Regions from separate parts of the Solibacillus sp. GQ1 genome, predicted to be linked through region 1. Evidence: predicted binding sites of a transcription regulator. Region 1 holds the regulator's gene; the other holds the start of a gene.
What was found. The regulator LexA, encoded in region 1, represses DNA repair genes until DNA is damaged. The targets are predictions, from matches to a motif close to CGAACATATGTTCG.
Positions count from the first base shown of each region.

Region 2: the regulator LexA is predicted to act here: its motif matches at 1,963-1,976, upstream of AC6CH1_RS08475 (YhjD family protein).

Region 1 covers NZ_JCAXEX010000001.1:2,030,039-2,033,258, reverse strand. The annotation lists gene AC6CH1_RS10440 (DNA alkylation repair protein) at 1-26, shown strand, start outside; gene AC6CH1_RS10435 (5' nucleotidase, NT5C type) at 106-651, shown strand; gene AC6CH1_RS10430 (gamma-glutamyl-gamma-aminobutyrate hydrolase family protein) at 767-1,462, shown strand; gene lexA (transcriptional repressor LexA) at 1,546-2,169, opposite strand; gene yneA (cell division suppressor protein YneA) at 2,330-2,677, shown strand; gene AC6CH1_RS10415 (YneB family resolvase-like protein) at 2,664-3,220, shown strand, end outside.
Region 2 covers NZ_JCAXEX010000001.1:1,676,411-1,679,630, reverse strand. The annotation lists partial or broken gene AC6CH1_RS08490 (amino acid permease) at 1-862, shown strand, start outside; gene AC6CH1_RS08485 (LysE family transporter) at 844-1,473, opposite strand; gene AC6CH1_RS08480 (histidinol-phosphatase) at 1,666-1,848, opposite strand; gene AC6CH1_RS08475 (YhjD family protein) at 2,031-2,402, shown strand; gene ptsP (phosphoenolpyruvate--protein phosphotransferase) at 2,548-3,220, opposite strand, start outside.

The DNA.
Region 1 (3,220 bases):
TTAAACGTAAATATGTACGTTGTTAATTGTAAAGAGTTATACCTTGTTTTTTCACAATACAATTGTATAAACTAAAATTATGGGAATTTCAAGGAGGCTTATTACATGAAAAAAAGTATTGCTATCGATATGGACCAGGTACTAGCTGATTTTTATTCGAAATTACGTGTGACATATAACGAAAATTTCGGAACAAATTTTACAGATGAAGAGTTTCTTCTGACGACACAGCGCGATTTGCCTCGAGAAGATGCGAAGAAATTATTTGCAATATTAAATGAGCCTGACTATTTCAGAGATTTAAAAGTACTGGATGAAGATGCGATTAAAGTCATTCAAGAGTTGCAGGAACATTATGAAATTTTTATTGCGACAGCTGCAATGGATGTACCGGGTTCATTTACAGCGAAATACGACTGGTTAATGGAGCATTTACCCTTTATTAAAACACAGAACATTGTGTTTTGCGGAAATAAAGCGGTAATACATACCGATTATTTAATTGATGACAGCCCACGCCAACTCGCAGCATTCAAAGGGACAGGTATATTGTATTCGATGCCGTACAATCGATCAGAAGAAGGTTTCATGCGTGTTCATAACTGGAAAGAAATTAAACAGTATTTTATAAAACAAATGGAAAGTGTTTAATAAGTAAAGGGTTGCGATTCTGCAATCCTTTTTTATTTTTGTAGTCATTTCGTATAACGCAATAGTATAATTTAAATTATTGGAATTATCTATAAATTATAAGGGGATAAAAAGAATGAAACCGATTATTGGATTAACAATGTATGATTTTGACAAGAAGTTGGATATTAATAACACGTATTTAATTTCAATTGAACAAGCGGGAGGTATACCGATTTGTATACCGAATGCTACAGAAGAAAACGTAAATGAGTTATTAGATCTAATTGATGGCCTCGTATTAATTGGTGGAGCGGATATAGATCCATTGTTGTTTAATGAAGAACCGCACCGTCATATCGGAAGTGTTGTACGGAAACGTGATGACAGCGATCTTTTATTGATGAATGAAGCCTATAAAAGACAAATGCCGGTTCTCGGTATTTGCCGCGGACAACAGATTATGAATGTCGCATTCGGGGGGAAGATAATTCAGGATATACCCTCACAAGTAGTGAACACAATTTTACATAAACAGCCTTCAAAGCGAGGGGAACTGGCACATACCGTTGAAGTAAAGACACCTAAATTTAAAGAGATTTTTAAAGAAGACTCATTCCGTGTAAATACATTTCATCATCAATCGGTTGGAAAGCTAGGGAAAGGGCTCGTTGTTTCGGCACTTGCTAAGGACGGCATCATTGAAGGGATTGAACATGAATCGCATCCATATTGTGTCGCGGTGCAATGGCATCCGGAAGAATTGGCTCCGAACGGTGATGTTTATGCACAGCGCTTATTTAATAGTTTTGTAGAAGCATGCAATAAATAACGAAAGGCTTAGTCGTTCGCGGCTGAGCTTTTTATTTTGTAAATAAAAAACTTGCCGATTCTATTAGAATGGCAAGTTGATGATTAATGGATATTTCGATAGAGGCCGACCACTTTACCTAAAATAGAAACTTGGTTGACAATGATTGGTTCCATTGAGCTATTTTCAGGCTGTAAACGGAAATGAGTTTTTTCTTTGTAAAAGCGCTTAACAGTTGCTTCATCGTCTTCCGTCATTGCTACGACAATCTCTCCATTGTTCGCAGTAGACGTTTTTTTAACGATCACATAATCCCCATTTAAAATCCCGGCTTCAATCATGGATTCTCCCATAATCTCAAGCATAAATAATTCCTCTTCCGGTGAGCCGTAAGCATCCGGCAACGGGAAATATTCCTGGATATCCTCGATTGCAGAAATAGGCAGACCAGCTGTAACTTTACCGATCAGCGGAACATGAATAACACCTTGTTTTGCGATATTCATCTCTTCCTGATCCAATATTTCAATGGCACGCGGCTTTGTAGGATCACGGCGGATAAGCCCTTTACTTTCTAAACGAGCTAAATGCCCGTGGACAGTTGAACTGGAAGCTAAACCTACTGCTTCTCCAATTTCGCGAACTGATGGCGGATAGCCTTTAGCACGAACTTCCTCTTTTATAAAAGTTAGAATAGCTTGCTGCCGCTTTGAAATTTTTTGTGTCAACTAACTCACCTCTTTATCATGCTATTTTTCTTAAAGTAAGTATAGCAGTATGCGAACATGAATGCAAACATAAGTTCGAAAAAACGGTTGACAAAAACATACGTTCGTATTATTATGAGAACAAACATTCCGAACGTACATTCGAAAGAGGGTTTTTCAAATGAAAAGAGTTAAATTAAATGGCTTCACATCAATGTTTCTACTATTCTCTGTACTTATGATTGCTTTATTCATGATGCAGGATGATAAAATTGAATTATACGAACACGTAAGCATAGAGCATGGCGATACTTTATGGTCGTTGGCAGAACAATATCGTGGTAAAATGGCTAAGCATGATTGGATCAATGAAGTAAAAAAGGAAAACGGAATGCTGGATGAAAAAGTTGTTTTAGGACAAGTATTGGTTGTGCCTGTAGAAAAAGATTCACAATACATAGCTCAGCTGAATGAATCCTCCGATATGCAATTGATTAAAGTAGCGAGAGGGAACAATGATAAAAACTAAAGCAGTGATCTATTGCCGTGTCAGTACGGATAAAAATACACAAGAAACATCGCTAGTGCGTCAGCAGGAGGAGCTGACAAAATACGCAAAATCATTCGGCTATAAAGATGTGGAGATTTTCATGGACCAGCATAGTGGATATGATGTCGATCGAGACGGATTACTCGACATGCTTGACTACATGAAAGAGTACGGTATTAAAGCATTATTTGTACAGGATGAAACCCGTTTAGGGCGAGGGAATGCCCGTATGGCAGTGCTGCACCTCCTGCAAAAATATGAAGCGACAGTATATACATTGAATGATGCAGGTCCTGTCGTATTAAACGAAATGGATACAATGCTGCTCGAAATTTTAGCGATTGTCGAAGAGTATCAGCGTCGTATGCATAATGCAAAAATCCGCCGGGGAATGCGCCGCGCTGTAGAAAATGGCTACCAGCCGCAAAATAATTTGAAAAACCGCGGTAATATTGAAGGGCGTGAACGAAAAGAAGTGCCTGTCGAAGAAATTGTTCAACTGCGTCAGAAAGGCTTAACCTT
Region 2 (3,220 bases), 350 kb from region 1:
TTTTTATGTTTATAATCATTGCAATATTAGCGCTGACAGGAGTAATTGGTGGAAAGTCAACTCCTGACATCCCGCAATCCGTGAATGAATTTTTCCCGAAAGGCTTCATCGGGTTTTGGAGCGCTCTTATATTTGCGTTTTATGCCCATGGCGGAATCGAAGTAATGAGTATAATGGCGATTCATCTTAAAAATAAAGAGGATGCCCCTAAATCGGGTAAAGTGATGCTGGGGCTGCTTGGAATTATTTATGTAACGGCACTTATATTAGCTCTATTACTGAAGCCGTATGATAAGTTCAAGGAGAGCAAGAGTCCTTTTGTTGAGGCTTTATCAGGTGCCCATAATATTGAATTTTTCCCTCATGTATTTATAGCAGCTATTATTATTGCCGGGTTTTCAACCATGTCTGCATCCTTGTTCTCAGTTACGACAATACTTGTGACAATATCAGAGGACGGAGACGCTCCTAAAATCTTCAGTAAACAGAAGAAAAAGAAGCTCAAAATGCCATTACAATTACTTTAACAACTTTGGGGCTTGTACTTTCTATCATTACGTCTTTATTACTGCCGGACAAAGTATACGAATATATAACGACTGCAGCGGCATTAATGCTACTTTATAACTGGCTCTTTATTTTATTCATATACCCGAGGTTGGTTAAGACGACTACCTTCGATAAAGTGAAAAGAATTATTGGAATATTACTAATCAGTTCAGCGGTTAGCGGAACACTATTCCATCAGACAAGTCGTCCAGGATTTTTTATCAGTTTAGTATTTCTCGCAGTAATCGGGAGTATCGTCTTTTTTATGCGAAAACGATGGAAGAAGGAAGAACCTCAAAATAATGCGTTATAAGCCTGAATCCCAAAGTAAATACCGAACCCAATCATTGCAAACGATGAGATGATGGAAATGATGTTTATAAACCCGGTAGATAATAATTTACGGGCTCCACTGGAGATAGCGGCCATTATCGTATCCCACAACATGATTCCAATGATGACGGCAAGGCTATTAATAATTATTTGATTTTCCGTACTGACTTTGTTTGTTTCTGCAAGAACTGAGCCATAGATTCCAAGCCAAAAAAGGATAGTGAGCGGATTCAATAATGACATGAGAAAGCCTGTTAATAATGACTGTCTAAGACGAGTAGTTTTTTTGTTGGATTTTAAAGCTAACTCAATTTTATGCAGAGAAAGTAAATTCTCTATCCCGGTATATGTTAGTACAAAACAGCCAAATGACCAAAGAAATACTTTTACTGGGGAGTATTCAATCACTTGGCCAATTCCGAAATAAACCAATATCATGTACAAAATATCGGCGGTTAAAGCGCCGATGCCAAAAATAAGTGCATGTAAAAACCCGTTTTTTATCCCTGTATCAAGCTGCGCTGCGTTGACAGGACCGATAGGCGCAGCTAAAGATACACCTAAAAAAATGTAAGCAGCTATTGAGTTCAATAATCGTCCTCCTTAAAATGATGTCTGTGCATCTTATTCAGATAGAGGGACTCGTACAACTATAAAAATGATTTTTATTTCAATATTTAAGCAGCCCTTTACCAGTGGGGAGGTAAAGGGCTGCTTAGTTAATATATATATGTTGGGGGATCGTTATAATAATACAATCTCCACTAAAGGGAGTCCGTATTATTACTTATTCTTGTTATTATTTTTGTTATTCTTATTGAAGTTATTGTTGTTATTATTGTTGCGATTATTTTGATTATGATTATTTAAATTTTCGAAGTTGAAATCTTCACCGAATTCAAATTCATTATTATTGTTGTTGTTGTTATTTCGCTGACGTTTAATATTAAGTTTATTATTTTCCACAGCTGTTCACCTCCTTAACAAAAGTTAGAATGGCTTAAACAGCGATGAAAAATACTCAATTATTCGATTGAAAGTTTTTCCACCAGATGGATAAATTCAATAATTTAACGCATACAAACAAGTGTTCTTGTATAGAATAGAAATAGCGGTATATCCATCAATCAGTAAAGCGAGTGGTCTATATGCATAAAGAATTCATGAAACTTAGCGATGACATTCACCGGTACATTGTACTGGAATTATTTTTAAAAACACTCGAGCGTGATAGAGATTGCATTTCCGAATTAAAAATGAGGGACGTACTGGAAGAGTGGTACGATTCCAAAATAAATGAAACCTTTCATGAATTTAAAAAGTTAAGGGACTTTTTATATAGGAAAGGATGTAAAATTGAAAAGCAAAAATCTGATGATTATATGACCTACTATTTTATATTGTTTAGGGGATACGATGAAACAAGAAGTTATGGAAACATTGCTTTACGCAACTGGGTGAGCGAGGAGATGAAACGTATATTAGGAATGAAGTACCTGACACCGGCAGATAGAAAGTAAAGTCCCCAAGCTAAAAACCTTAATGATATGATTCGTCAAGAAATCATAAGCTCGAAATATCCTTAGTAGGGGTCTCCACACTAATTGTTCGTGAAATTGAAAACCCATCCAGGTACACAAATGTACCGAGATGGGTTTGATTTGTTTAGTGCCAAATAGCGCGTATGCCTTCTGCGGTAGATTGCTGGAATGTTTGCTGTAATTTTTCTTGTAGCGCATCCTTCGATAAGCTGTTAATTTGCTTGCGCGCAGCTAAAACCGATGGGGCACTCATTGAAAATTCATCGAGACCAAGTGCGACAAGTAAAGGAATCGCAGCAAAGTCTCCGGCCATTTCACCGCACATGCCAACCCATTTCCCCTGTGCATGGGCGCTATCAATTACAAGTTTCACAAGCGTGACAATTGCAGGGTGGAATGGTTCATATAAATGTGAAATGGTTTCATTCATTCGATCAGCTGCCAATGTGTATTGGATTAAGTCATTTGTGCCGATTGAGAAGAAGTCAACTTCTTTAGCAAAAACAGGTGATAAAATTGCTGCACTCGGAATTTCAACCATGATGCCGATTTCGAAGTCACTTACTTCTACATCCTGTTCAATTAATGCTTCTTTTTCCTCATCCAGCCACTGCCTAGCTTGTCGGAATTCATCGATCGACGAAATCATCGGAAACATAATTTTTAAGTTACCAAAGCTACTCGCACGTAGTAATGCTCGAAGCTGTGTACGGAATAGTTCTTCGTTTGCGAAGCATAAACGAATTGCACGTAAGCCTAAAAATGGATTGTCCTCTTTTGGCATATTTAAATAAGGG